Regions from separate parts of the Stenotrophomonas sp. YJH_SMC_10 genome, predicted to be linked through region 3. Evidence: predicted binding sites of a transcription regulator. Region 3 holds the regulator's gene; each other region holds the start of a gene.
The links. Region 3 encodes FliA, which starts transcription of late flagellar genes. Its sites were predicted from a motif close to TAAAGTTTNNCNNNCNNNGGCCGATAA; they were not measured.
Positions count from the first base shown of each region.

Region 1: the regulator FliA is predicted to act here: its motif matches at 4,409-4,435, upstream of AC5P9C_RS00170 (methyl-accepting chemotaxis protein).
Region 2: the regulator FliA is predicted to act here: its motif matches at 2,448-2,474, upstream of AC5P9C_RS04350 (methyl-accepting chemotaxis protein).
Region 4: the regulator FliA is predicted to act here: its motif matches at 5,755-5,781, upstream of AC5P9C_RS05760 (methyl-accepting chemotaxis protein).

Region 1 covers NZ_JCAFUS010000001.1:33,789-41,243, forward strand. The annotation lists gene AC5P9C_RS00150 (M23 family metallopeptidase) at 1-478, opposite strand, end outside; gene AC5P9C_RS00155 (L,D-transpeptidase family protein) at 483-1,439, opposite strand; gene AC5P9C_RS00160 (hypothetical protein) at 1,530-2,912, opposite strand; gene AC5P9C_RS00165 (McrB family protein) at 2,899-4,248, opposite strand; gene AC5P9C_RS00170 (methyl-accepting chemotaxis protein) at 4,465-6,588, shown strand; gene AC5P9C_RS00175 (hypothetical protein) at 6,675-6,962, opposite strand; gene AC5P9C_RS00180 (alpha/beta fold hydrolase) at 7,097-7,455, shown strand, end outside.
Region 2 covers NZ_JCAFUS010000002.1:218,170-225,624, forward strand. The annotation lists gene AC5P9C_RS04335 (reverse transcriptase family protein) at 1-730, opposite strand, end outside; gene AC5P9C_RS04340 (helix-turn-helix domain-containing protein) at 705-1,007, opposite strand; gene AC5P9C_RS04345 (hypothetical protein) at 1,833-2,006, opposite strand; gene AC5P9C_RS04350 (methyl-accepting chemotaxis protein) at 2,506-4,728, shown strand; gene AC5P9C_RS04355 (glycine zipper 2TM domain-containing protein) at 4,899-5,261, shown strand; gene AC5P9C_RS04360 (hypothetical protein) at 5,215-6,780, shown strand; gene AC5P9C_RS04365 (ABC transporter permease) at 6,832-7,455, opposite strand, start outside.
Region 3 covers NZ_JCAFUS010000023.1:23,279-30,733, reverse strand. The annotation lists gene AC5P9C_RS19620 (chemotaxis protein CheA) at 1-992, opposite strand, end outside; gene AC5P9C_RS19615 (protein phosphatase CheZ) at 995-1,600, opposite strand; gene cheY (chemotaxis response regulator CheY) at 1,600-1,992, opposite strand; gene AC5P9C_RS19605 (RNA polymerase sigma factor FliA) at 2,050-2,793, opposite strand; gene AC5P9C_RS19600 (MinD/ParA family ATP-binding protein) at 2,790-3,677, opposite strand; gene flhF (flagellar biosynthesis GTPase FlhF) at 3,664-5,280, opposite strand; gene flhA (flagellar biosynthesis protein FlhA) at 5,426-7,455, opposite strand, start outside.
Region 4 covers NZ_JCAFUS010000003.1:20,266-27,720, forward strand. The annotation lists gene AC5P9C_RS05740 (sensor histidine kinase) at 1-636, opposite strand, end outside; gene AC5P9C_RS05745 (bifunctional diguanylate cyclase/phosphodiesterase) at 767-3,526, shown strand; gene AC5P9C_RS05750 (hypothetical protein) at 3,649-4,155, opposite strand; gene AC5P9C_RS05755 (hypothetical protein) at 4,222-4,437, opposite strand; gene AC5P9C_RS05760 (methyl-accepting chemotaxis protein) at 4,536-5,726, opposite strand; gene hflD (high frequency lysogenization protein HflD) at 5,946-6,560, opposite strand; gene mnmA (tRNA 2-thiouridine(34) synthase MnmA) at 6,557-7,455, opposite strand, start outside.

The DNA of each region.
Region 1 (7,455 bases), on a different contig from region 3:
CCGCCAGGCCGTCGGCATAGCGCTGCAGATGCGCGTAGTAGTAGCACCAGCGTCCGCTGGGCTCGAACTGGTAGATCGTCAAGCCGCCGCGTTTGCTGTCGAACAGTTTTTCCACCGTGCCATCGGCCACCGCGAGTACCGGCGTACCGGCATCGGCCAGGATGTCGATGGCATCGTGCACACGGCCTTCGCTGCGCGCATCGGTGAAGGTGTCGCGCAGCTGCGAGGCCGCGACGCCCTGCACCGGCAGCAGCAGGCCGGACGGCGCATCCGCAGCCCGCGCGGCTGACGGTGCGGTTGGGGCGGGGACAGGGGCCGTGGCGAGCGGCGCGACGGATTCCTTCGCCGGCGCCACAGCGGCTGCCGGTTGTGCTTCCGGCAGCGAGGCGGCTACCGGCTCGCCTGCATCGCGGTGCAGCCACCAGCCGGCCCCCAGTCCCAGCAGCACGCCCAGCACGATCAGCTGAGAAAGGCGCATCGGCTCACTCCTGCATCAGCACGGGTACCGAGGTGTCTACTGCGTCGGCCACGCGCAGTGCATCCCAGTTGGTCATGCGCACGCAGCCATGTGACTCGGTCTTGCCGACATGCCCGGGCTCGGGCGTGCCATGCAGGCCGTAGTGTGGCTTGGACAGGTCGATCCAGACCCGGCCGACCGGATTGTTCGGACCCGGCGGCAGCGTCGCCTTCTTTTCGCCCTTGCGCGCATCCCAGAACAGCTTGGGGTTGTAGTGGAATGGCGGGTCGCGGTAAACGCCCAGGATCTTCCATTCGCCGATCGGCAGCGGATCATGCTGGCTGCCGGATGAGACAGGCACCTGCGCGATCACCTTGCCCTGGACATCCAGCAGTTGCAGGGTCGAGTCGGATTTGTCGACGACCACCTTGGCTGCCTTCGGCAGTGCCGATGGTGCGATGTTGGGCACCTGGATGCGGTTGCCGGCCTTGCTCAGATCCACGCCCGGATTGAGCAGCTTCAACAGCTCAGGGGATGCGTGGAAGCGTTCGCCCAGCGACTCTTCGACGTTGTTGAAGCCCAGCGATTTCAGTTTGGCCTGTGCGGCGGGGCCCTTCGGCACCGCTTGGAACGGCCCGGCGACATCCTCGCTGGTCAGCGTGTAGCTGGCCAGGGGGGTGACCGTATCAGCCTGCAGGGCCTTCCAGGTCGCGTCGTCCAGTTCACCGGTGACGGTCAGGCCGTGCGCCGCCTGGAAACCCGACACCGCGCGCCGCTGGTTGCTGCCCACTTCGCCGTCGATCTGGCCGGGCGAGAAATTCGCGCGATCCAGCAGCACCTGGGCGTGCAGGGCGGAGCGTGCTGCGGTGTCCGGCCCGGCCTTTTCAGCGATCGGGGCGGGAAGGCCAAGAGGCGCAGCCTGCGCAAAGACAGAAGGTGCCAGCAAGGTGAGGGACAGCAAAGCGACGCGGGCTGAAAGCATGGGCGGCTCCAAGGGGATGCCCGTCCACCATGCCAGCGGAGCACGAGCAGCCCGCGTGAAAAGCCTGACCCACACCTGAGCAGTCTGTCTTCACGCAGCTTTGGCAACTGCATGCGCGTGGTTGCCGCGCATGCTGAAGGCATGTCGCTCTCCGTAGCGCCTGATCATGTCCGGCAGAGGAAGAGTCACTACCTCTAGTGGTGGGTTCCAGGCAGGCGAGCTGCGGATGTGAATCCGCTGCGCTTCGCCTCCGGGGAGCCAGAACTCCAGGGTGATCGTTGCCGATGCCTGCTCCACCTCAGCAAGGTGACGGTGCAGCAGAAGTCCATACAACTCAATGTTGTCCAGATCCTTCTGCGCTTTCTCCTTCAAGGAGGGCGCCTTCTCGTCTTCGTCGCGACGGCTTCGCTGATGCCAGTCGGGTGCGATGGGGTAGTACTTGAAATCGACCACGGTGTACGCGGAGCCGCGTTGCAGCAACAGGTCGGGACGGCGACAGAGTCCGTTATGGGCGAACATTGAATGCTGTCGCTGTCCCCAGGTGTCCCGTTGCTCGATGGCGATGGGGTGGGATGGGAGATAAGTACTGTCACAGGTGAGGACGGATGTGCCGTGCGTGTCGCTCGCCTGTTGCAGGGCATCATGCAGGCACATGGATTCCCAGACAGGCCAGAAATCCCGCATGCCCCAGACCTGGCCCTGCTGCACACTACCTGCGAGCGCGGGATGAAGGTAGCGTTCCAGTGCTGCATGCAGCGAAAGAAACTCCGCGCTGCGCAGCGTTGCCTGCCGGTAGCACGTTCTCAGGAGTTGCTGGAGTCGCCGCAGCAGCAGCTCCTGTGCCCAGGCATCACCTTCATGCAGCGAGTCACCCTCGCGCAGATGGCGATGGCGGAAGTCCGTTGCGCGCTGTACGGCATCCATGGTGAAGCGTCCCCAGATGATGCCGGGATCGATCTGCAGCAGGTTGCGATAGAAGTCGTCAGCGAGAAAAAAATACAGGCCGACGATGTCGGCGGTCCCGCGTTCGCATACGCTTCGCCGGGTGGGAAGCTTCGGAAAGAAGGGGGCGTCGTCGTCGTTGAACAATGCATGGTGAAGCTGGCGGTCAGCGTACTTCAGATTGCCATCCTGCCGCCGCGCCATCTGTGAGCGAAGTGAAAGCAGTCGAAGTGGATTGGAATGGTTGAACAGCGAGTCGATGGCAATGGCGTCGACGAACGAAGCGGGGGCCGCTGCAAGTCCACGTCCATGCGTGTCTGCCTCAACGCCGTCCTGCTGCGGTGCATGTCCGAGATCTGATTGGACATTCCTGAAAGCGGCGAAAGCCAGGTAGAGCAGACGGAATGCGTCGCGGGGCGCGGTGGAGGTCGGCATGCCATGCGGCACGCGAAGCTCGGTGCGCCCATCTTCCACGAACAGGCCCACAGCGCTGGACCCAGCCGCGACGACGCTGACGTCATGCAGCTGCATGCAGATCTTCCGAAACAGTGAAGCTGCGGATGAAGTCATCGCGTCGGGCGGAAAACTGTCCGAAGGTCCTCAGTGATTCCGGGGGAATACGCAGCCATTCTGCAAGTGGGGACTTGTCCCTTTCGAAGACGTTGTCCCACAGGTAGAGGAATAGCTTTCCCTCGATATCACTGGCGGCGATATGGTGGGCAATGGGATGGACTTCCTGTGTCACGGCAAGCGCTTCGACGAAATCCTCAATGAGCATCCCGTCCTTGGTCTTCTGGAAGTTTATCTTTGACTTGTAGTAGGGGGATGAGCCGCTGATGGCAAAGGCAATAGTCTTCAATTTGCGCTTGGCGGACTCGTCAAAGCCCGAGAGTGTGTCGATTGCCTTCAAGGTCTCGGCATTGCAGGATTTCCGGAGCTTGCAGAATGCATCGTCGAACCTCTGGCTGTAGTCCGCGCCCTGCATGTACTCCGCAGCCCCTGGGGCAAGCTTGCGCAGTTCGGCAATCGATGCAGCGTGCGTCTGTTCCAGCGTCGCGGGTGGTGTTGTTGCAGCGATGGCCCGCGCCTTGATGAACCAGGGGCCGATCAGTTTGTCGTCGAGATTCGGAGAGGTGCATTTCTCGACGATCATCGCATTGAGAGCATCCACCAGCATCTTCCAGGTAACCGATGGGTGGCCTTCGATCGTTGCATTGGCCTGCGCAGCGGGAACTGCATTGAACTCGGCTGGACTGAACTGGAAATTCCAGCGGCGCTTGAATGCAGAGTCCATGAAGAAGATCGATTCGTCGCCAGTGTTCATGGTCCCGATCAGGTAGAGATTCGCCGGAAGTCTCAGCATGCGCTCATCTTCGATACGACCGATCAGCGTGGAGGAGTCTCTGTCATCGCGAGCTTCAAGTTCGCGGATCTCGTTGATCAGCGCCTGCACCGTCAGTTTCGAGGCACAGACGGAATAGCTGGATTGCCCGTCATCGTCACGGTCCAGCAGCTGGAAGATGTCGCCGAAGATTTCCGCGCAGTTGCCACGGTTGATTTCGTCAATGAGCAGGACAACGTTGCGAGGCGGCGAATCGGCCGTGCCATGCTCTGAACGGTGTAGGGCAAGTGCCAACGCGCGGATGAAGGGGCCGGCATGCACTTGGTAATGGACCTTGTTGCCCTCGGACAGTGGCAACAGGCGGGAGACGAAATCGCCGTAACCAAACTCGGCGTGGAACGTCACAGGGATGACCTCGTCCGGGCGAATGCCGAGCATCGGCGTCTTCTCATGCCGGGCCTTGTAACTCTTGCTGGTTCCCGGTGGGCCGAAAATAATCAACTGGTGGGGAAAATCGTGGCTCATCAGATGTATCCATTCATCTTCAAGGATCGATTCGATTCTAAGGGGCCACGATGTAGGCGGGCACCCTTGGCAGCATGGAAGGAAACTTTAGGGTCGCTAGCGCCAGGAATCGACGCCATCACCTCTCTGAACCGCACCCGGACGAGCGTGGCAGCTCCCATCAAGGCGCTTCGGGCCACGCCGATAAGGGCGCATCCCCCCGTTTTGGATGTACCGATGAACTACTTGAGGAATGTCAGGGTTGCCTGGCGTCTTGGGCTGGGCTTTGGCCTGTTGCTGCTGCTGGTTGCCGCCGTGGTCGCTACCGGGGCCACCGCCAGCGTCGTGCAGAAGCGCGCGATGCAGCAGGTGGTCGATATCAGCGTGGCCAAGGTGCGCCTGCTGTCGCAGATGCTCGATGCCAACAATCAGATGATGGTGGTGCGCCGCGAGATGCTGATCCGCCAAGGTGACGACCGCAGCAGCGACGAGAAGCGCATTGCCGATCTGGTCAAGCGCTACGAGGCCAGCTGGTCCGCCTACCAGGCGCTTCCGGGTGATGCCGAAGGCAAAGCCATTGCGGAAACCATCGCCGCCAAGCGAGCCATCGCGCGCCCGCTCAACAAGCAGACCAGCGAGTTGATGGAGCAGGGCGACTATCCGGGTGCCGTGGCGCTGACCCTGGGCCCGGTGCAGGACGCGGCCAACGGTTGGAACAAGGCGCTGTCGGACGGCGTGGACTTCGAGGAAAAGGAAAGCCGCAAGGCTGCTGCCGAAGCGATCCGCCTGGGCGAGCGCAGCCTGTTGCAGCTGCTGGTGCTGGGCGGCGTCGCGCTGCTGGCGGGCATCGCTGCCTCGGTGATGATCGGCCGCAGCCTGACCGGCCCGCTGGCGCGCGCGGTGAACCTGGCCGAGCGGCTGTCAAAGGGGCAGCTGGACCAGGAGTTCCGCCTCGGTGGCCGCGACGAACTGACCCAGCTGGGCGAGGCCATGGCCAGCGTCCGCCAGAGCGTGCAGGCGGCGATCGGCGCGCAGCTGCAGATGGCCGAGCAGCACGAGGCCGGTGCGATCCGCTATCGCATGGACGCCAGCGCCTTCCCCGGCGATTTCGGCCGCATGGTGCAGGCGACCAACAGCCTGGTCGAATCGCACGTTGAGGTGGAACTGCTGATGGCCGAGGTGATGCAGCGCTACGCCATCGGTGACCTCAGCCGTGATCTGCCTGATTACCCGGGCGAGAAGGCCACGCTGACCCGTACGCTGGCTGCAGTGAAGCAGAGCTTGATGGCGATCAACGCGCAGATTGATGAACTGGCCCGCGCCGCTCGCGCCGGTGACTTCAGCATGCGTGGTGATGCGGCTGCGTTCCAGTTCCAGTTCAAGGCAATGGTCGAGCACCTCAACGGTATGATGGCCAGTTCGCAGGCCAGCATCGCCGATGTCTCCGACGTGCTGCGCGCGATTTCGCACGGCGACCTGACCGCGCGCATGGATGGCGAGTACGACGGCGTGTTCGCCCGCATGCGTGACGACGCCAATACCACCACCGCGCAGCTGACCGGCATCGTGCAGGGCATCCAGGCCGCCGCCGACAGCATCAACAATGCCGCGCAGGAACTGGCGGCCGGCAACAACGACCTCTCGCGCCGCACCGAACAGCAGGCGGCCAACCTGGAGGAGGCCGCCGCGTCGATGGAGGAACTGACCTCGACCGTACGCCAGAACGCCGAACTGGCGCGGCAGGCCGACAGTGAAGCGCATGCCGCCGGTGCCGCCGTGCGCGAGACCGAGCAGGCAATGGCACAGATGGCCTCGGTGATGGGCGAGATCGATCAGTCTTCGGCACGCATTTCGGAAATCTCGACGGTGATCGACGGCATCGCGTTCCAGACCAACATCCTCGCACTGAACGCTGCAGTGGAAGCCGCGCGCGCGGGCGAGCAGGGGCGTGGCTTTGCGGTGGTCGCCAGCGAGGTGCGTACGCTCGCGCAGCGTGCCGGTGTCGCCGCCAAGGAAATCAAGGAGCTGATCGAAGACGCTGCTGCCAAGGTGAAGAGTGGCCTGGCGGTGACCGTTGAATCCGAAGCTGCAATCGCGCGCGTGGCCCAGGCCAGTTCGCGTACCACCCAGCTGATGAGCGACATCGCAGCGGCCAGCAAGGAGCAGGCCGCCGGCATCGAGCAGGTCAACCAGGTGGTGGTGCAGATGGACCAGGTGACCCAGCAGAACGCGGCCCTGGTGGAAGAAGCCACTGCCGCGAGCCGCGCGCTGGAAGAACAGGCGCATGCGCTGACCACGTCGGTGGCGGTATTCAAGGTGGAAGGCGCGGTGGTCTCTGCTGTGCCCCGTCGCGCAGCCTGAGCGGGCTGCCAGTGCAGTGACAGGAATACGGCCGCCTTGAGCGGCCGTATTGCCATCGCCCGCTCAGGCAGCAGGGAGGATCGCCCTCATTGCTCCAGGACGCTGCCGAGCATGGCCCCAAGCACGTAAAGCACGGCAAGCGTGGGGGGAATCACCAGGAGGTAGACGGTCATCCAGGTCATTCCGGAAAGCCAGCTTCCTACGCCGATGGCGTTGAGTGCTGCGGTCTGCAGCATCACCGGCAGCTGCATGAGGATGTAGGCGCTCTTGGGGTCGCTGTTGGACCGGGCATCGAACACCAGCCAGGCGGTCAGCGCGAGATAGAGCGCGCATAGGGCGATGCCGGTCAAGCTGAGCCAGCGGGGCTTGCGCATGCCACCTTCTCTGTTCCGTCAGGGGCCATCAGGGTAGCGCCGCGATCAGCGGCGTGCACTTCCCTGGGTCGAGCCGATAAGCGAAGCTGCGGGGCAGGGAATCGTGCGAAGGGGCCTGGAAGGTGAGCAATGTGATGAGCGCCGTGATGCTCCCGATCGTGATGCTGCCGGGGCTGGATGGCAGCGGCCTGCTGTCGACATGCTTCGTGGAGGCGATGCAGGGCCAGGGAGTTACCGTGCAGGTGCTGCCGCTACCTATGCAGGGGCCACAGGACTACGTTACGTTGGCGTCGATCCTGCGTCCGCAGCTTCCCATCGCTCCCTTTGTGCTGCTGGCTGAATCGTTTGCCGGGCCACTGGCCATCGAACTGGCGGCGGCTTCACCGCCGGGATTGCGCGGATTGATACTGAGTACGACTTTCGCGCGGCGACCGGTGCCGCTGCCAGCGGCGAGCGCACGCTTGCTTGCCCCCGCATGGCCACGGCCGCCGCT
Region 2 (7,455 bases), on a different contig from region 3:
TAACAACTTTGGCGCTCGCCTTCCTAAAGACCTTTGCTTTCTCCACTTTCGAGGCAAAGCCGAACCTTCTTAGGACACGATCCAGCCACCGAACGTCACCGTGTCCGATGGTGTTGCCTGTGATTGCAACGTCATCCACGTAGAGCGAGAACGTGCCTCCCTGGTCCGCAACACGCTTAGCGATCAGGTCGAACATGTCACGGCAGGCCCAAAATGACAGAAGTACACTAGCAGGGGAGCCGGTCGCTAGTTTTCCGTTGTAGCAGACCAAGTCAGCCATCGCATCAGCAACATCCCCAGGGCATTGGAATACGTTTCTGAAAAGCTTGAAGACGCGTTGACGCGTGATGCTAGGGTAGAAATCGGAGACATCCACCGTCACCGTTGCGCCTTCCGCAAGCATGTGGCGTTCGGAGTTGGTGAGGTGAGAGCGCTTCGGGATACCAGAGTGCAGATAGTCCGGGACGCAGATCTGCTTGAGCAGCACGTTAAGTCGCTTCTGAAGCGGCTTAACGACCGCGTTTGGAGCTTGAATTAGACGTTTTTTCCCGGTCCGACGATGAGTTTGGTAGAACTCGCTGAAGTTGTCGGGCCGTTTGCACAGTGCTCGCAGGGCGCTTGGGGTTCCATCCCATTGAAGTACTCGCGCGAGTGCTTTTAAGGTCGGTAGTCGAAAGAACGCGGACGACGTGATGTCATAGCGGTTAGCGCTTTTCCGGGGGAGCGTCATCGTTAGAATCCAGTGTCCATTCCAGAATTTTCATCAGCCTCTTGGCGTTCTTCTGACGTCGCTCCGAGGAGCCTTCAAGGGCTTCGGCGAAGCTTAGGAATGTTGAAGGCGGCACATCGAATACTTCTGCGAACTTGTGTAGAAGCTCGACTGACGCAGCTTTCTTTCCTGACTCGATCTCAGATAGATGAGAGCGTGATATGCCCAGGCGCTCCGCCAGCTCACCTTGTTGCATTCGGTGAACCTCGCGGACCGTCTTTAAAGCCTTGTAAAGCATTTCCTCTCTTCCTGCATGTGTAGATAAAAAGGAGGGTGCTACTGATGAGTCTTAGAGTCCGAATGTCCTGCGCCGTGCTTAGCGATCAAGGTGGTCATACAACTTCCACACGATCATCAAGAAACGGAACAACCAAGGACCACCAAAAACTCGTTTGAACCATTTCAGCAGCAGCTGGCGCTTGTCATCTTTCCTGTCAACAGGTGAGACCATGTTGGTGTCCTCGATGCACCTTTCCGGGATTGGAAAGGCTCCGTTGCTACATCGAGAATGGGGAAACGCCAGTTACTACCCTCCTCCAATCTATGGCTGCGAGCCGTTGCCGCAGCCACCTGACCCTTCCCGATGGTCCCGGCCGTTGCCGGCCGCTGACGCGTCGCTCGGGGTGTTTTGGGCTATTCGCCCTCGAGTAGTCGCCTACTCACACCATGGCACGGATTGTTGCTCCCCGCGATGACGACATCAGCCTAACAGCTAAGCACCCGTCATGTCGCTCAGAGCGACATCATTTCGCTTCTTGTCGTTCAGTTATTGGTCATAGACCTGTTGCGGCGACGTTGCGTTGGAGCGCGGGTCTCGCGGGTGGCCGCCTAAGATCCTTGCGGCACAAGGCTCCTGGTGCCTAAGATCTTCTTTTAGTCGTTTTGCTTCATCAGCGGGGTATGTTCGGCGGACTTGTCTTTGGACATGGGGCTCGTGGATCAGGGCATCCGGCCGCGCCGGGCGGCAGCGGCAGCGGAGCGGGTACAGGGCCGTCCATGGTAACTGCTGGGGCCGGCGGGCGCCGCTGCGGTTGGCGGCCATTGGCCGTGAGGAGGCACGCAGTCAGGCCGGAACCAGGGTGATCTGCCGATGGCTGGCGATGATCTGCACGACGATCTCGAAACAGGTGGGGCCTTCGCCCTGTTGCAGGGCCTGCAGCTGGCGGGCGATGGCCTGGGTATTGAAGCTGCCCGGTGTGTCCAGCTTTGCCTGCAGCCATTGGCGGGTGGCCTCCATGCCCAGCGCCGTGCGGCTGTGGGCGATATCGGCGGCCGGACGTCACACCGCCATCGCGATACACGTCCGTGGATGCCCGGCTTCGCCGTAAATCATCTGCATCAGCCCATGGATATCAGAGGAACACTCCCGAGTAACACCGATTCGGAATTGCAGTGCAAGGGGCTACCTTCCGAAGTGGCGAAGAATCCATTTTCATACATGAGGCGGAAGATGGGGCGGCGCGTGCCTCTGGTGGCTTCTTCGTTGCGGAAGTTACTGCTGGATACCCGGTTGCCGTGCGCCGTCTCCGGCCCGCAGAAATAAACCTCAGGGTGGCGTGAACCTCTGCTGGAAAAGGGGCGTCATAAAGGAATGGGCTCTAGGGTCTATTTGTGCGCTACCTTCACAACGGTCTGCACAGTTTCATATTATTGGATCGAAATAAAAAATATCGGCCCATAAAGTTTCCCCTGGCTGCGCCGCCATCGATCGTACGGCCATGATCAAGGGAATTGAGATGCTCGCCTTACGCAACCTCCGAGTGGGATCCCGGCTGGGTGCCGGGTTTGGTTTGCTGCTGCTGTTCATCGTGGCCATCGTTGGCCTGGCGCTGTACGGAAATCATCTGAAGTCCGCCCAGTTCGAGAAAGTGGTGGACGTCAACATGGTGAAGATGCGGCTGTTGAACGACATGCTCGATACCAACAACGCGGTGTTGATGCACCGCCGGCTGATGGTGATCAAGCGCGGCGAGGATTTCGATAGGGATTATCAGAAGGCGCAGGAGCTGTCGCAGACCTACGATGGTATATGGGCCCGGTACATCAAGATCCCGCGCGATGCCACCGGCGATACCCTGGTGGCGAAAATCGACGCGGCACGCAAGGCCACAGATGCCTCCACCCAGCATCTGCATGAGCGCATGAAGGCCGGTGATTTCGACGGTGCGGCCAAGGAACTGCTGGCCGAGCAAGGGCTGGCAACCGCGTGGAACGAGGCCATCTCGTCCCTGCTGCGGCATCAGGAGGCACTCACCGAGCGCAGCCGCGAGGAATACCGTTCAACCGAATCCTGGACCGGCACGTTGTCGATCGTGTTCGGTGTGCTGAGCCTGATACTGGGTTCGCTGGCCGCATGGGCCATCACCCGCAGCCTGACCCGCCCGCTGGAGGGTGCGGTGAAGCTGGCCGACGGCATCGCCAACGGGCGGCTCGACAACAGCATCGACGCGTCCGGCAACGATGAGGTGACGCAGCTGCTCAGGTCCATGCAGCGCATGCAGGCACAGTTGCAGTCGGTGATGGCGGCGCAGGGCGAGCTGGCCCGCCAGCACGATGCGGGCAGCCTCAGCTATCGCATGGACGAGAGTGCCTTCCCCGGCGACTACGGGCGCATGGTGCATGAGACCAATGCGCTGGTCGGTTCGCACGTGCAGGTGCAGAACCGGCTGATCGAGGTGATGAAGCACTACGCCCGTGGCGACCTGTCGGTGGACATGGATGCGCTGCCGGGCGAGAAGGCGGCGATCACCCAAGCCATGGACGAGACCAAGACCAGCCTGTCGGCGATCAACGGTGAGATCCGCCGGCTGGCGACGGCAGCGGCGGCGGGTGACTTCAGCCTGCGCGGCGATGAAGATCGCTTCGCCCATGATTTCCGCGACATGGTGGCCGGGCTCAATCGACTGATGCAGACCACCGACGAGAACCTGGTGCAGGTGTCGACCCTGCTGCAGGCGATCTCGCGCGGTGACCTGACCGTGCGCATGCAGGGCGACTTCCACGGTGTGTTCGCCCGCATGCGCGATGACTGCAACGCCACCGTCGATCAGCTCACGCAGATTGTAGGCCGCATCCAGGCCAGCGCATCCAGCATCAACCTGGCAGCAGGCGAGATTGCCTCGGGCAACACCGATCTGTCGCGGCGCACCGAGCAGCAGGCGGCGAACCTGGAAGAGACGGCCGCGTCGATGGAGGAACTGACCTCCACCGTGAAGCAGAACGCCGAGCACGCACGCCAGGCCAACCAGCTCGCGATCGGCGCGCACGGTGTCGCCTCGCAGGGCGGCGAAGTGGTCGGGCAGGTGGTCACCACGATGTCGGCCATCGAAGCCTCGTCGAAGAAGATCGCTGAGATCATCTCGGTCATCGATGGCATTGCATTCCAGACCAACATCCTGGCCTTGAATGCGGCGGTGGAGGCTGCGCGTGCTGGCGAGCAGGGCAGGGGCTTTGCGGTGGTGGCCAGTGAGGTGCGCACGCTGGCACAGCGCTCGGCCGGCGCGGCCAAGGAGATCAAGGGCCTGATCGAGGAGTCGGTCGGCAAGGTCGCCGATGGATCGGCGCTGGTCCGCCAGGCTGGCACCACCATGGGCGAGATCGTGGCCTCGGTGCAGCGCGTGACCGACATCATGGCCGAGATCTCTGCCGCATCGCAGGAGCAGAGCTCGGGCATCGAACAGGTCAACCAGGCGGTGGTGCAGATGGACGAGACCACGCAGCAGAACGCGGCGTTGGTGGAAGAAGCCAGCGCGGCGGCGCGTTCCATGGAGGAGCAGGCCAACCTGCTGGCCGAGGCGGTTTCGGTGTTCCGCACCGGTGCGGCGACGGCGGCCGCTGCGGCGCGCCCGGTTCTGGCCGCGGTCACCGCGAAGGTGACGCCGGTACGTAGGCCGGCGGTGCTGGCGCCACGCATCGAGCCGACGCTGGCGGCCAACGCAGGGGGTTGGGAAGAGTTCTAGCAGGGGAGCTGCCATCAGGGAGACGGCGCCCATCACGATGGCTGATCGTGATGGGCGCGGATTTTTTCCTGAACGCGCGATGGCCGGTGGGTTGCCCGGCACGCGCATTTCACCTCCGGTTGCCAAGCCCGGGAGGACACTTGCGCCATACCGGAACTCAGGAGATTGCGATGAAGACCTCGACCCGATTGCTTGTGCTGGGCACCCTGCTGGCGGCATCGTCGGTGGCCGGCGCACAGACCTATGGGCCGCGCGACGAAGGACGCCGCTTTAACGACGGCAGCCGCGTGGTCTGCAAGAACGTGGAAGTGCAGCGCAACTCACGCGATCCCAACCGTATCGCCGGTACGGCCACCGGCGCGGTGATCGGCGGCCTGCTGGGCAACCAGGTGGGCGGCGGCAATGGCAAGAAGCTCGCCACCGTGGCAGGCGCCGTGGCCGGTGGTGCGGCGGGCCGGCAGATCCAGGGCAACCAGCAGCAGAAAAATGGTGATCGCGTGGTCGAACGCCGCTGCGAACGCGTCTATCGCTGATCGGTTGCTGCCACACACCATTCAGCCCTTCCACATCGCAGTACTCGAACGCCGGCCCTGTGCCGGCGTTCGTCGTTCCGGACCGGTACCGCTGGCTCCAGTGTCGTGCCTATACTGCGCCGACTCAACGGATGAACGTCCAGTGAACGAATCGGCTCCAGCTCCCCAACCGGCACCGCTAGCCGGGCATGACCCGATACCGGAAGCGACTGCCCATCCCCATCGCGTGCGTGATCGCACCGATGAACTGGAGCTCTTCATTTCGGGCCTGCTGGCGTTCGCGCTGCTGGCCGTGCCCGGTTATCTGTTCGACGCCTGGGCGCGCAGCAGCCTGCACACCGAAGGCATGTACTTCCAGATGCTCTGGTTCGGTTTCAGCATCAGTGTTGGCATGTGCTATGTGCTGGCAGTGGCGTTGATCATCCACCTCACGGTGCGTGGTTACTGGATCGGGCTGATCGGCCTCAGGTCGCACTTCCCCGATGGCATTGACTGGGCGCGCCTGCCAAGAATGGGGGCGGTCACGCGCGCCTTCCTGCAGGCCCGGGACGGAGGCCTCGATGGCAGCATCGAACGTGCCGATCGGCTGGCGACGATGCTGTTCTCGACCACTCTGCTTGCGGTGCAGACATTGGCGGGCACGCTGGTGTTGGCCGTTCTGACGCTCGGTGTGTCGATGGTGATCGGCGCGCTGTCCGGTGGCGCCGATCATGTCGCCATGCTTGCCCTGTGCAGCGTGCTGGCCGCAATGCTGGCACTGGCCGTGGCCCCCGGTATCCTGGAAAAGATCGTGGCGCGGCGGCGCGCGCGCGGGCAGCCCCATGAACGACCGCAGCGACTGCTGGAGGGCATGCTGGCGGCACTGCAACGGGTTCCGCTGTTGCGCCTGATGCAGGCCATGCAGCTGACCATGCAGAGCAACCTGCGCTCGCGTTCGTTCATGGCGGCCTACCTGTTTGCGGTGCTGGTAGCGATGCTGCTGGCGGCCGTGCAGGTGATGGCGTCGTTGAAGTTCTCGCTCTTCAACCGCTATCAGATCGTCACGGAAGCGGCGGTTGAGCACGGCATGCTGAGTGCGCATTACGAATCGATGCGTTCGGCGCATGACCAGCTGCTGCCGTATCCGATGATCCCGTCGGACACGATCAGCGGTGCGCAGCTTCGCGTGTTCATTCCGCATCGCCCGCAACGCGACAATCCGCTGGCGCGCCAGCATTGCACCGCACTTCCGGACGCGCGCAATGAGGCGGCGGGGCAACAGGCCGCCAATGCCGCAGTGGAGTGCCTTTCCCGGCTCTGGCAGGTCAAGCTGGACGGCACCCCGGTCGACGTGCAGGGCTTCGTGCCCATGGAGCGGCGTGACCTGGATATGCGCGGCCTGGTGGGCTATCTGCCTACCCGGGGGCTCGCGCCGGGGCGCCATGACCTGGAACTGGTGTGGAATGCCACAGGCGGCGAGCGCGGGGGCGGACGGCGTCGCACGTTCCGCATCCCGTTCTGGTACGCCCCGGACCCCTGAACGTTGGATCGATGCGGCCATGCCGCGCCGCTTGAACAGGCCGCTTACGACTTAATCCCCTCCGTCCCCTTTTCGGGCGAGGAGGCGCCAGGTGGCGAGGCTGCCGTAGAGCAGCAGCAGGACGGTGAGGGTGATCAGTTCGTGGCTGACGTCGGCCAGGCGGGCGTCCATCTGGTTCAGGCGGACCATCAGGTTGATGCCCGAGGTGGTCGGCAGCAGCTGTGCCAGCCAGACCAGTGGTTGCGGCGTCATCACCGCCGGCCACGACAGGTTGGCCAGGAAGAACAGCGGGATCGAGGTGGCGATGATGTACTGGAAGGCGCGCTCGCGGGTGCGGAAGAAGCTGCCGACGAACAGGCCGAAGGCCACCGTCGCCGCAATGAACAGCGTGCCACCCAGCAGCTGGCCCAGCGGGTTGCCGCCGCGTGGATAGTCCTGCACCCAGGCAGTGAAACCGGCATACCAGAACAGGCCGAACAGGCCGATCAGGCCGAAGCCCAGTGCCATGCCGGCCAGCGTCGGCAGGTCGAAGCGCAGGCGCCGGCCGAGTGCAAGGCGGCGGCCGCCGAGCAGGACGCCGATGCCCATCAGCAGCGTCTGGTGCACGATCAGTTCGGCCACGCCGGGTACGATGGCGCTGCCATAGCCTTCCTGCGTGTTGTACAGCGGGCGCTG
Region 3 (7,455 bases):
TCGAGTTCGGTCTCGGCGCCGATCAACTCCAGGTCCACTTCCTTCTTCAGCGAGCGGGCGACATCGCGGGCGACCTTGGGGAAGCGCGAGAACACCTTGCCCACTGGCTGCATGCGGGTGCGCATCACCGCCGACTGCAGGCGCGCGGTGGCGATGTCCAGGGTGGACACGGCGCGGTCCAGCTCCTCGTCGCGCAGGCGGGCACGCAGGGTCTTGAGCCGGTTGCGCGACAGCACCAGTTCGCCGATCAGATTGACGATCGCATCCAGGCGCTTGGTGTCCACGCGCACGGTATGTTCCGCCTCGGCCAGCGGCTTGGCGGCCGGCTTGGGCGCCGGCGCCGGTGCGGCCGCCGGGCGTGGGGCAGCGAGCGGCGCCGGCGCCGGCGCAGCGGCAGGCTTGGCGCCGGGTGCGGCGCTACCGTGCAGCTGGTCGAGCAGGGCTTCGAATTCGTCTTCGCTGATCAGCCCGTCGTCGGCCTTCTTGGCCGGTGCGACCGCGGTCGGGGCGTTGCCGCCGTGCAGCTGGTCAAGCAGGGCTTCGAATTCGTCGTCGGTGATCAGGTCACTGCTACCGGCTGCCGGAGCGGCGGCGACAGGCGCCGCCGCGGTGCCACCGTGCACATCGAACTGGGCGATCAGGTCCGGCGGTGCATAGCCCGGTTCGGTGCCGGACGACACGGCGTCCAGCATCGACTGCAGGTAGTCCAGCGATTGCTGCGCGGCGTCGAAGTGGTGCGCCTGCAATACGGCCTGGCCGGCGCGCGCGGCGCCCAGCGCTTCCTCAGCAGCGTGGCACAGCTCGACCATCGCGGTGACGCCAAGGAAGCCGGCGCCGCCCTTGAGCGTGTGATAGCCGCGGAACACCGCGTTCAGCTGTTCGCCGTCCTGCGGTGCCTGCTCCAGCGACACCAGCTGTTCGCCGAGGCGATCCAGGATTTCCTGTGCCTCGATGATGAAATCGGCAGTGATGTCGTCGGATACCGCGCTCATGCTTACAGCCCCAGATCCGACAACAGGTCGTCGGCGTCGTTCTGCGAGACCGCGTGGCGGTCCAGTCCCTTCAGTGCCGGCCCGGCCAGTTCCGGGTCGGTGCGATGCTGTTCCGGCGGCAGGCCGAGCGCGCCGAAGCCTTCGTGCACGCGGCGGACGATGCCGACCACGCGACGGATGATCTGCCCGGTCAGGTCCTGGTAGCTCTGGGTCAGGGCGATCTCGGTCAGGTTGTGGCGGATGCGCTCGAGCTGTGCGTCCTGGCCCGGCTGCAGGCCTTCGGCGCGCAGCTGCTCGGTCAGGCTGCGGCATTCCTCGGCCAGGTCCAGGGTGCGGTGGGTAGCCTGTTCGGTCATCGCCACCACATGGTCCAGGCGTGCGCAGGCATCGTCCAGTTCACCGGCCTCGCTGGGCACGGTCGGCAATTCGCCCAGGGCCTGCCCGAGCTCGCGGGCCAGCCGCGAGAGGCCGCTCATCATCGGCTGCGTGCGCAGCGCGACCAGCCCGTCGATGCGTTGACGCCAGGCGGCTTCATCGCCGGACTCCAGCGCGTCCAGGGCTTCCTGCAGGCGCAGGGCGAGGGCGTTTCTGTCGACCGTGGTATCCATCAGGCGCTGGCCGCCAGGCGTTCGAAGATCTTGCCGAGCTTTTCTTCCAGCGTCTGCGCGGTGAACGGCTTGATGATGTAGCCGTTCACGCCGTTCTGGGCTGCTTCGATGATCTGCTCGCGCTTGGCTTCGGCGGTGACCATCAGCACCGGCAGGGTCTTCAGCTTGGCGTCGGCGCGGATCGCCTTGAGCAGTTCGATGCCGGTCATCACCGGCATGTTCCAGTCGGTGACCACGAAATCGAACGGCTGGCTCTGCAGCAGCGACAGCGCGGCATGCCCGTCCTCGGCTTCGGCGGTGTTGGTGAAGCCAAGATCGCCCAGCAGGTTCTTGACGATCCGACGCATGGTCGAGAAGTCGTCGACGATCAGGATGCGCATGTTCTTGTTCAAAGCAGAGTTCCTTTGTTGTTCATTCCGGGCGGCCGGGGGCAGCCGCCTCGGGCATGTTCACTCTTCCAGGCCGGCGTCCGCCGCCTCGAAAATCTTCAGCCGTCCACGCAGGCGCAGCACGGCCTGGCCGTGGATCTGGCAGACCCGCGATTCGCTCACGCCGAGTACCGCGCCGATCTCCTTCAGGTTCAGTTCCTGCTCGTAGTAGAGCGAGAGCACCAGCTGTTCGCGCTCGGGCAGGTGGCCGATGGCCTTGCCCAGCTCGCGACCGAACTCGCCACGCTCCAGCACCTGTTGCGGGGTCGGGCCGCCCTGGGCGACGGTGTCCAGCTCGCCCTGGTCTTCGATGCGCGATTCCAGGCTCAGCACCTGGCCGCGCGCGGCGTCTTCCATCAGGCGCAGGTACTCGGGCAGCGGCATCTCCATCGCGGCGGCGACTTCGGTGGCGCTGGCGGCGCGACCGCTGCTCTGTTCCAGGCGGCGGATGGTGGCGGCCGCATCGCGTGCGCGCCGGTGCACCGAGCGCGGCACCCAGTCGCCACGGCGGATCTCGTCGATCATCGAGCCGCGGATGCGGATCGAGGCGTAGGTTTCGAACGAAGCGCCCTGGTCGGCGTCGTAACTGCGCGAGGCTTCGATCAGGCCCATCATGCCGGCCTGGATCAGGTCGTCCACCTCGACGCTGGCGGGCAGGCGCGCGGCCAGATGGTGGGCGATGCGTCGCACCAGGTCCGAATGCTGGGCGATGACATCGTTGGCCGCCGAGCGCTGGACTTCCCTGTACTGGGCTGCGCCTTTCATGCTGCCACCCCACGCTGCTTGAGGATGCGTTCGAGGAAGAACTCGACGCCACCGCGGGGTTCGGTCGGCGCCTGCCAGCGCGCGGTACGGCGTGCGATCTCGGTGATCGCCAGCGCCGACGGGCTGGACGGATAGGCCTTCACCACCGGCTGCTGGCGCTGCACCGACAGGCGCAGCCAGTCATCCTGCGGCACGCAGCCCAGGTAGTTCAGCGAGACGTCGGCCAGGAACTTCTCGCAGACGCGGGTCAGCTTTTCGTACAGCACGCGGCCCTCGTTGGGGTCGCGGACCATGTTGGCCACCACCTGGACGCGGTCCACGCCCCGTTCGCGCGACAGCACCTTGATCAGCGCGTAGGCGTCGGTGATGGACGCCGGCTCGTCACAGACCACCACCACGGTGTCCTGCGCGGCCTGGCAGAAGGTCAGCACGCCGTCGGTGATGCCGGCGGCGGTGTCCACCACCATGATGTCCAGCTCGCGTTCCAGTTCGGAGAACACATTGACCAGGCCGACGTGCTCGGCGGGGGCCAGCTCGGCCATGTGCCGGCGGCCGGACGCGGCCGGCACCACCAGCACCCCGTTCGGGCCTTCGACGATGACGTCGTCCAGCGAGCAGCGGCCGGCGACCAGGTCGGCCAGCGTAAAGGTGGGGTTCAAGCCCAGGATCACGTCGATGTTGGCCAGGCCGAGGTCGGCGTCCAGCAGCAGCGTGCGCTTGCCCATGCCGGCCAGCGCCACGGCCAGGTTGGCCGACACGTTGGTCTTGCCCACGCCGCCCTTGCCGCCGGTCACGGCAATGGTGCGCACAGGGCCGAGCGGCTCGCTGCGGGTGGCCGACAGCGGGAAGGTCTTGGTCAGCTTGGCGTACTCACGCGACGGCATGGTTCAACTCCGGGTTGCAGGGCATATCGGCCGCTCGGCGCAAATCTTCAAGGCGAAGTACAAGATTGGCTGCACTGGCCCGGTGCAGGTCCTCCGGAACGTCCTGCCCATCGGTCACCCAGGTGATCGGCAGGGCGTGGTCCACGGCCACCGACAGGGCGTTGCCGAAGCGGCCGGTCTCGTCCAGCTTGCTCAGCACCAGGCCCTGCAGGTTGGCGGCGCCGAAGCGGCGGACCACCTCGTCCATGTCGCCGAAGCTGGTGTTGGCCGGCAGCACCAGCAGGGTGCGGACCTGGCGCGCGGCGCGCAGCCACTGCAGCTGGGCGGCCAGCGCGCGGTCGCGCGGGCCCAGGCCGGCGGTATCGATCAGCACCAGCTTGTAGTCCTTCAGGCGTTCCAGCAGCTGGTCCAGGTCAGTGCCGCTGTTGGCCTCGTGCACGGCGATACCGAGCTGGCGGCCGTAGCCATACAGCTGCTCGCGGGCGCCGATGCGGGTGGTGTCGGTGGTGACCAGGGCCACGTCACGCGGCGCATGCTTCTCGGCGAAGCGCGAGGCCAGCTTGGCGATGGTGGTGGTCTTGCCGGCGCCGGTCGGGCCCACGAGGGCGATCACGCCGCCTTCTTCCAGCGGGTCGACCGGGGCGATCGGCAGCTTGCGCGAGATCAGCCCCAGCATCAGGCCGCGGCCGCGGTGGGCTTCGGTTTCCAGCGGAATCTGCATGGCCACGTCGCGGGCCAGGCCGGCGTCGAAGCCGTACTCGTCCATCAGGTCCAGCGCGGTGGCGCGCACCGGGCAGCCGCGCAGGCGCTCGTCGGTGAAGCGGTTCATCTCGCGCTCGATCACCTGGCGCATGCCGGCCACTTCCTGGCGCAGCTGGCGGATCTCGGCGTCGTCCTGGGCGACCACCGTCAGCACCGGGGCCGGGGCCAGGGTGGGCGCCGGCGCGGCTTCGACGATGGCATCGGCCAATGCGGGTTCGGTGGCGGCGCTGGCCGGCTGCGCGTCGGCGACGGCAGCGGTCGGCAGCGGCGGCGGCTGCAGCGCCGGCGCCACGCTTTCGTGATGCGCTTCGTGCGGCGGATCGATCGGGAAGCGGGCGCGGTTGGCCGGCACAGCCGCGGCCGGTGCGACGATGGCCTCGGCGAACGGCGCGAAGATCTGCTCCGGCAGTGCCGGTTCGTTGACGGTGGCACGCGCCAGGGTGGCGGCAAAGCCGGTGCTGCCACGGGTCGGCACGATCTCGTCGGCGCTGTCCAGCGTGCGGCCAGTGGCGCCGACGGCGGCGCGGGCGAGGGCGGCCACCGCCGAGGTGGTGGCGGCGACCGGTTCCGGCGCCGGGGTGGCACTGCGGCGGCGGGTGACGGCGGCGATCACCGCGTCGGCGGCGGTGCGCGGCTTGGCTGCCGGCGGCGGTGCGACGTCACGGCGCGAGGCTTCCAGTGCACGCTGCACGGCGCTCTCGTCATAGTTGGCGGCGGCGACGATCTCGATGCCTTCCTCGATCCGGCGGTTGGACAGGATCACGGCGTCAGGACCGTGTTCCTTGCGCACCAGGTTCATGGCCGAGCGCATGTCGGCGGCGACGAATCGTTTGATTTTCATGCTGTGGTCACGAGGCGAAGACGGCGGGGTGGCGGTCGGGGAACTCGGGTGATCGGTGGTCTGCACGGTGCGGGTTCCCCTTGGTATCGGTCTGTTGCGTTGGTTCGAAAGTGGTGTCTGTTTTCTGGCGCGTCGGAGCCCGGCGTCAGCTGATCGTTCCGACCAGCTTCAGGCGCTTGTCTTCCGGCACCTCGCTGTAGGCCAGGACCGACAGCGACGGAACGCTGTGGCGGACCAGGCGGGCCAGCGCGGCGCGCACCGGGCCGGGTACCAGCACGACCGCGGGCTCGTTGCGGGCTTCCTGCTTGCTGACACATTCGGCCAGGCTCTGGTGCAGTCGCTCAGCGAGTCCGGGTTCCAGCGCGGCGCCGTTGCCCTGCGTGGACTCCTGCAAGACACGTTCCAATTGCGGGTTGAGGGTGAACACCGGCAGCTCCGCCGACATTCCGGCGATCTCCTGCACGATGAAGCGGCCCAGTGCGGTGCGCACGGCGGCGGTCAGCACGGCCGGGTCCTGGCTGCTGGGCGCGTGTTCGACCAGCGCTTCGGCGATCTTGCGCAGCTGGCGGATCGGAATGCGCTCGACCAGCAGGTTCTGCAGCACGCGCACCACCGCCGACAGCGGCAGCGCCTTGGGCGTCAGATCTTCGACGAGCTTGGGTGCGTTCTTGGCCAGGTTGGCCAGCAGGTGCTGCACTTCCTCGTGGCCGAGCAGTTCCGGCGCGTGCTCGCGGATCAGGTGCGAGAGGTGCGTGGCGACCACGGTGGCCGGATCGACCACGGTGTAGCCCAGCGTTTCGGCCTGGGCGCGCTGGTGCGGCTGGATCCAGGTGGCATCCAGGCCGAACGCGGGGTCCTTGCCGGCGATGCCCTCCAGGGTGCCCAGCGCGCTGCCCGGATCCAGTGCCAGCTCGCGGTCCGGGTGGATTTCGGCGGTGGCCACCGGCACGCCGTGTACCAGCACCCGGTAGCCGTTGGCGGGCAGTTCCAGGTTGTCGCGGATGTGCACCGATGGAATCAGGAAGCCGACATCCTGGGTGAGCTTGCGGCGCACCCCCTTGATGCGCGCCATCAGTTCGCCGCCCTGGTTGCTGTCCACCAGCGGAATCAGCCGGTAGCCGACCTCCAGGCCCAGCGGATCGACCGGTCGCAGTTCGTCCCAGCTCAGCTCGGCAGTGGGGGCGGCGGCGGCCGGGCGCCCGAGCGCAGTGAGCGCGGCGGCATCGGTGCCACTGCCTGTCGCATCGGCGGCCGGTGCCTTGGTCTTGCGATACAGCTTCCAGGCGATGAAGCCGAGGATCGAGGCCAGCGTCAGGAAAGCGACGTTGGGCATGCCCGGCACCAGGCCGACCAGGCCGATGATGCCGGCGGTGATCGCCAGCGCGCGGTACTGGCCGAACACCTGTCCGGTCATGGCCTGGGCCATGTCCTGCGAGCGCGAGGCGCGGGTGACCAGCATCGCCACCGCGCTGGAGACCAGCAGGGCCGGCAGCTGCGCCACCAGGCCGTCACCGATCGACAGCAGGGTGTAGGTCGCAGCGGCCTCGCCGAACGGCATGCCATGCTGCAGCACGCCCACGGCCAGGCCGCCGAGCATATTGATGAACAGGATCAGGATGCCGGCGATGGCGTCGCCGCGGATGAATTTGCTGGCGCCGTCCATCGCACCGTAGAAGTCGGCTTCCTCGCGGACTTCCTCGCGGCGCAGCTTGGCTTCTTCACGCGTCAGCAAACCGGCGTTGAGGTCGGCGTCGATCGCCATCTGCTTGCCGGGCATCGCGTCCAGGATGAAGCGCGCGGTCACTTCCGAGACACGGCCGGCGCCCTTGGTGATCACCACGAAGTTGATGATGGTCAGGATCGCGAACACCACGATGCCGACCGCGTAGTTGCCGCCGATCACGAATTCACCGAAGGCGGCGATGACCTTGCCCGCGGCATCGTGGCCGTTCTGGCCGTTCAGCAGGATCACGCGGGTGGAGGCCACGTTCAGCGCCAGCCGCAGCATGGTGGTGATCAGCAGCACGATCGGGAAGATGGTGAAGTCCAGCGGGCGCTTCACGTAGACCACCGCCAGCAGCACCATCAGCGAGATGGCGATGTTGAAGGTGAACAGCGCATCGAGCACCGGCGCGGCCAGCGGCACCACGACCATGGCCAACAGGGCCAGCACGA
Region 4 (7,455 bases), on a different contig from region 3:
CTCGGCAGTGCGGTCGATGGCGATCAGCAGGCGGGCGTTGTGGCCGTCGTAGCTGATGGCGTTGGAGCGCAGTTCCATGTGCCGCAGCGAGCCATCGCGCAGCTGCAGCTGCGCGCGCAGGATGCACAACGCCTCGGGCGCCTCGCGGATCGCCTCCAGCTTGGTCTGCAGCGCCTGGTCCTGGCCCGGTGGCCACAGCGCATCGATGGTCTGCTCCAGCAGTTCGTCACGGTCCCAGCCGAACGCGCTGCAGGCGGCGGGATTGGCATCGAGGATCGCCAGCGTGTCCAGGTCATAGACCAGGATCGGGCCGGGGTTGCCCTCGAACATCTGGCGCAGGCGCAGCTCCGAGGCCTGCTGGCGGGCATGGGTGTGCAGCACGTGTTCGGCCAGCGGCCGCAGCAGCAGATACAGCAGGCCTGCGCTGGCCAGGGCGAAGAACGAACCCTTCAGGCCCTGCCACAGCGCCGCCCGCTGCGGATCGGGCACCAATGCCTGGACCACGCTGTCGGTGGAGATCATCCAGGCCAGCGCCATCACCAGGTAACTCAGCACCACCCGCCGCCGGTCACGGCTCAGCGCCTGCGCCATCCGCGGGTCGGGAACAGGGGCGTTGCCGGTGGGGTCTGCGGGCATGGGCGGGGCGGGTGACAGGGGCGCCGGTCATCTTACCCCGCAGCGTGCCGTGACCACTCAATTATCCGCCGCAGGCGCCGTTAACCACTGCGTGCCCCGCTGACGGGCGTGTCATCCGGAGCAAGATCGCGTGGACCAAGGGATCATCGCCAGCCTGCTGCAGCACCCGCTTGCGTCGGCGCTGGTCATCGTCGACCGTGCCGGGCGCCCGCTGGCGGCCAATCCGGCCGCGCGCGAGCATGGCCTGCCGGCCACCGTGGCGGCCTATGCGCCGATGCTGGAAGATCTGCGCCTGATGGCCGCCGATGGCGGCATCGTCGCCTGCACGCTGCCGGGAGGCCCGCGCGGGCACTACGACGGCCACCTGCGTGCGGTGCACGACGGCGCCGGCAACCTGCTGGCCTTCACCCTGAGCATCCCCGAGCCGGTGCCGGTGGACGGGGGCGGGCGCTGGGAGCTGGCGCTGGACAGTGCCGGCCACAGCCTGTGGGACTGGGACATTCCCGGTGACCGCGTCACACGCACGCCCGCGCTCGGCGAGGATGCTGCGACCGGCATGCTGGCACACGTGCACGGCGAGGACATCGTGCAGGTGCGTGCCGCGCTCGACGAGCACCTGCGCGGGCACAGCGAGCAGTACAGCGCACAGTTCCGTTTCCGCCAGGCCGATGGCCAGTGGCGTTGGGTGCTCGATCGCGGCCGCGTGGTCGCCCGCACCGCCGATGGTCAGCCCCTGCGCATGGTCGGCACGCATACCGATATCGAGCAGCAGAAGCAGCTCGAATCGCTGCTGCAGGAACAGCAGCTGCACCTGAGCGAGGCCCAGCGCATCGCCAGCATGGGGAGCTGGTCGTTTGATCCCAACAGCGGGCATTTCTGGTGGTCGCCGGAACTGCGTTCGCTGCTGGCCCTGGAGCAGGGCGCCGTTCCGGGCCAGCGGCGCTGGCTGAAGCAGCTGCATCCACGCTCCCGCGGCGCGCTGCGCGCGGCATGGCGGCGGTTGTGGCGCGATGGCCGGGCTGCCAACCTCGAGCTGGAGCTGACCCGCGGCCATGAGCCTTCGCAGCACCTGCGGCTGTGGATGCAGCCGCTGCTGGATATGGATGGGCAACCCAAGCGACTGCTTGGCCAGGTACAGAACATCACCGAACAGCACCAGACCGATGCGTTGATCCGCTGGCGCACCGAACTGCTGAACCGGGTTTCCGCGCTGGGCCGCATCGGCGGCTGCGAGATCGAAGTGCAGACCCGCAGCATGCAATGGACCGAGGAGTGCTACCGCATCCATGGCCTGCGCAAGGAACCGATCACCCTCGACCAGGCGCTGGCGCTGTACACCGAGGACTCGCGCAACGCGTTCGAGGCGGCGCTCGCCCGTATCGCCAACGGCGGCCTGCCCGAACAGCTGGACCTGTGCTTCTACCGCCAGTCCGGCCTGCGCGTTTGGGTGCAGGTGCTGATCGAACTGGACCGCCGTGACGGCCTGCCGCCGCGGTTCGTCGTCCTGTTCCGTGACATCACCCGCGAGCGTGAAGCCAACGAGCGCATCGAACTGCTGGCCCACTACGATCTGCTGACCGGCCTGCCCAATCGCGTGCTGCTCGGCGAGCAGACTGCCGAGGCCATCGAGGAAGCGCGCGATCGCGGGACCTCGCTGGCGATGCTGTTCATCGACCTGGACGGCTTCAAGACCATCAACGACAGCTTCGGCCACGCCACCGGCGATGCGCTGCTGAAGGCCGCCGCCACCCGGCTGCACCAGAACCTGCGCAACAACGACCTGTTCGGCCGCTTCAGTGGCGACGAATTCATCGTGGTGCTGCGTGACCTGGCCGAGCCGGAGGACGCCGGTCACGTGGCACGCAAGCTGATCGCCTCGTTGGCCGAGCCGCTGCGCCGTGGCGAGACCACGTTGAAGGTCGGCGCCAGTGTCGGCATCGCCATGCTGGGCGATGCGCAGACCGATTTCGACTCACTGCTGCGCGCGGCCGACGCCGCGATGTATGCGGCCAAGGAAGCCGGGCGCAATACCTACCAGTACTACAGCCAGGACGCGCTGGCCCGCATCCAGCGTCGGCTGGACGTCGAGCATGCCCTGCATGGGGCGATCGAGCGCGACGAGTTCAGCCTGGCCTACCAGCCGCTGCTGCACGCCCACCACGGCGAGCCACCGGCGATCGAGGCACTGTTGCGCTGGCACCGACCCGGCATCGGCTACTGCAGCCCGGCCGAGTTCATTCCCATTGCCGAAAAGTGCGGCGAGATCGTGCGCATCGGCGACTGGGTGCTGAACGAGGCCTGCCGCCAGGCAACCGCGTGGGATCGTGCCGGACTGCACTTTGATCGCATCGCGGTCAATGTGTCGGCGGTGCAGCTACGGGATCGCGGCTTCGCCGAGCGCGTGATCGAGATCTGCCATGCCCATGGCTGGCCGCCGCAACGGCTGGAACTGGAGCTGACCGAGTCGGCGCTGATCCGTGACACCGACATCCTGCGCCACTGCTTCGACGTGCTGGAGCGGCACGGCGTGCCGCTGGCGGTGGACGACTTCGGCACCGGCTTCTCCAACCTCAATTACCTCAATCGCTTCCCGGTGGGGCGCCTGAAGATCGACCGCAGTTTCGTGCAGGGGATGCTGCATGATTCGGGCACGGCCGAAGTCACCCAGGCCATCGTCCACCTGGGCCACGCGCTGGGCATGAAGGTGGTGGCCGAAGGCGTGGAAACCCACCAGGAAGAAGACATGCTGCGCCGCCAGGGCTGCGACGAGATCCAGGGCTACCTGTACTCGCGCCCGCTCAGCCCGCGCGATCTGGCGCAGTGGCTGCGCCAGCAGCGCCCGGCGCCGATGCGCACCGACGCCAGCGGCGAAGCGGTGCTGGTGCGCTGACGATCTGCGCTGGCAGATGCCGGCCCGGTGTGGCCTGACTCTGGTGCGCCCGGCTCCGGTGGGTGCCGGCCGTCGGTCGGCACGGATGCGCGGGCGCGCGACCATCCACGCACGGCGTGGCCCTACCTGGGAAACTCCGCCTTCAACTGCATGCGCAGGGCCTCGACGACGGCCGCATAGCGCCGCTTCTGGACCAGGTAGCTGGCCAGGAACAGCGGCAGTACCAGCAGCATCGGCGCCACCATCGGGCGCATCGCCACCAGCGGCAACAGCAGCAGCGACAGGATCGCCACGAACCAGCTGCACAGGCCCGTCACCCGCACCTCGTGCCGTCGCGCGTTGAGTACGATGCGACCGCGCATCACCGGGAAGTAGCGCAGGCCGAAGCTCGGCGCGAAGCTCTCGCGGAACGCCATGCTGCCATCGGGCAGCGCATGGAAGGCCAGTCGCAACCACTTGTCGTGTGGCAGGTCACGTTCCAGGCTGCCCAGCGAGAGGCGGGCCTGCATGGCCGGTGACGCCGCAATGCGTTCGTTGAACAGGGTGATGCCCCAGCTGAAATAGCCGGCCACCCAGGCCATCAGAAGGACCGTTTCGATCAGGAGTACTGCGATCAGGGCGATGGCCATCGGTCTTCCATGAACGGGACCGGTGGATCATGCCATGCGCGACGGCCATCCACGCAGGACGCGGATCTACTTCAGGGCTTCGCCATCCAGCCCGAGGTCCCATGCCAGGCCCAGCAGTTCATCGTCGGCTCGGGAGGGGGCGGGGCGCGCATCGGCCAGGTGCTGCAGTTCGAGCAGTTCCTCGCGGGCGACGTCTTCCAGCTGCTGCAACTGCTCACGCACGCTCGCGTTGCGCGGGCGCTCGGTGTCGGTGAGGGCGGGCAGGGCGCGGATCAGGGTCATGGTGCGCGTACAGGATGCATCCAACGGCGGGTCACAGGCAAAGGCCCCGGGCGAACCGGGGCCTTGCGGGCTGCCGGCGAGGGCAGCGGACATCAGGATCAGAACAGCTCGACGGTGCCGGCGCCCATGCTCTGCTGGGCGACCGGCTTGTGCGGCGGGCGTTCCCATTCGCTGCGCAGCTCGCGCAGGCGGTTGCCGGTGCGCTGCAGGGCGCTGGCAATCTCTTCGTCGAACACGCCGCCGTTGCGGTGCAGCAGCTCCTGCAGGGCCACCGCTTCGCGATTGATGGCGGTCAGACGGTCGAGGTGGGTGTGCACGCCGCCCAGGGCCTGGGTGGCGATGTCTTCGAACTGCAGGGCGCGCACGGCTTCGGCCACGCTGCCATCGATCGCACGGGCGCACTCGGACACTTCGCGCATGCCGTCGCCGAGCGAGGCATTGATCTGCGCGACATTGTCGAGCATCGCCGCCGCTTCCTGGCGCGCTTCGCGGGAGCGGTCCATGTCACGCGAGGCCATGTGCGAGACCGTCTCGCGCACCTTGGCAATGGCGTCCTTGGAGCTGTGCGCCAGCTTGCGGATCTGCTCGTTGAAGGTGGTCGAGCGTTCGGACAGGTTGCGCACTTCGTCGGCGACCACGGCGAAGCCACGACCGGCTTCACCGGCACGCGCCGCTTCGATGGCCGCGTTCAGCGCCAGCAGGTTGGTCTGGTCGGCGATCGACTTGACGTCTTCCAGCAACGCGAAGATGCCATCCAGGTGCTGCGCCATCTGGTCGATGTGCTGCACGGTGGTGCTGCTCTGGCCGCTGACCTGTTCCAGCGCTTCCACCAGCTGTTCCATGCGATGGCTGGCGTGCTGGGCGAAACGGGCGACGTCGAGGCCGGCATTGCCTTCATCGCCGGCGCGGTCGACGATGCGCGACAGGGCCTGGCTCTGTTGGCGCGACTTGCGGTTCATCGCATCGAAGCTGCCGCCGAGGCTGGAGACGGCCTGGCGGATCAGGTCACGGGCGCGTTCCACTTCGCCACGCGAACCGTCGATCTCGTTGCCGACGAAGTTGCGCAGCTCGGTCAGCAGCTGGTCCTGTTCGCGCAGGACACGGGCGTGCTCGGGGGAACGATGTGCCTGGGCGCGGGTGGTCCACCACGCAAAGCCGAGCCAGCTCAGCGTCATCGTGGTCAGGATCGCCCAGCGCAGGGCGGCCGGCCATTCGAAACCGATGGCGAAGGGGAGCAGCAGGGTCAGAGCCAGGGGGGCGGCCAGACGGATGAAAATGCGTGAGTACATGGACGTTCTCGGGAGGTGCACGGAGGATGTATCGGCCGTACCCCCTTTCTCTTTAACGTCGATGTGCCTCGAAGTGCATTCTGAATGCGCCGGTTTTCCGGCGCCCTGGCGGCCTCGGGGTCGGAGCCCTTTCCGTGTCGGAAAGGGATCCGACCCCTTGGGCAGGCAGCAACGGGGTCGGATCCCTTTTCCATGGAAAAGGGCTCTGACCCCACACCCTCAGGCCAGCAGGCGGTCCACGGCCTCGATCATCGCCTTTCGCCCGAACAGGAAATCCCAGTAGCTGCCACCCAGCTGCCGCCACAGCACCGCCGCGCGCACCGCGGCCAGCAGCAGGGCGCGGATCTCCGCCACCACGCCGGCCTGGCCCAGGTAGTGCGGGTTGCCCTGGACCATCACCCGCGGCTTGAGGTGGCTGATGGTGTCGGCGTACAGGCCGCCCAGGCTGGCGAGCACGTCCGGGTGACCGCTGTCACCCAGTTCGGCGGCCTGGCGCTGGGCGCGCTCGATGCCCGAGGCGACCTTGTTCACGGTCGCCCCGTCCTGCACGAAGCGGCGCTCCAGCTGCAGCACCGACAGGGCCAGCTTGGGCAGGATCGGGTCCTGGCCCTGGCTGCGGAAGTAGTTGTGCAGCAGGCGCAGCCCCGCCTTCAATGCATGGCGGTCACCGAACACCGCCTGCGGCGAGGACGCATCCACGCGGAACACGCTGTCCACGGCGGTGCGTACGGCGGCGGCGTCGGAATGGCCGGTATCGGCGATGCGGCGGACCTGCTGCAGGGCCTGGGCAATGCCGGCCAGGGCCAGGACGCGGTCGTCGACAGTGAAACTCATGCAGCGATTACCTCAAAAGGGGAGGGGGTGGTGCGCAGGCGCTCTTCCAGCGGCGCATCGGTGGCGGCGATCACCGCGCCACCCAGGCACACATCACCGTCATACAGCACCAACGATTGACCGGGGGTAACGGCGCGCTGCGGGCGCGCGAAGGTGACCAGCACGCTGCCGTCGTCCAGCACCTGCACCGTGCAGGGCTCATCGGGCTGGCGGTAACGGGTCTGGGCAGTACATTCGAAGTGCCGCGCCGGCGGCGCGCCGGCGATCCAGTGCGCGCGTTCCGAACGCAGGCGCCCGGACAGCATCCACGGGCTGTCGCGGTCCTGGTCCACATACAGCACGTTGCTGGCCACATCCTTGCCGACCACATACCACGGTGCAGCCGGGCGGCCACGCACGCCGCCGATGTTGAGACCCTCGCGCTGGCCCAGCGTGAAATAGAACACGCCCGGATGCTCGGCAATCACGCTGCCGTCGGCCGGGTCGAGGATCTGGCCCGGCTTGGCCGGCAAATAGCGTCCAAGGAACTCGCGGAAATCGCGCTCACCGATGAAGCAGATGCCGGTGGAATCCTTCTTGGCGTGGGTCGGCAGGCCAACGTCGCGCGCGATCCGGCGCAGGTCGCTCTTTTCCAGGTCGCCGATCGGGAACAGGGTGGCCGCCAGCTGCTCCTGGCCCAGCTGGTGCAGGAAGTAGCTCTGGTCCTTGGAACGGTCGGCGCCGCGCAGCAGCAGCCACTGGTGGCCGCGCTGGGTCACCCGGGCATAGTGGCCGGTGGCGATGCGCTCGGCGCCCAGCTCGCGGGCAGCATCCAGGAAATGCTTGAACTTCACTTCGCGGTTGCACAGCACGTCCGGGTTCGGCGTGCGGCCGGCCGCATACTCGGCCAGGAAGT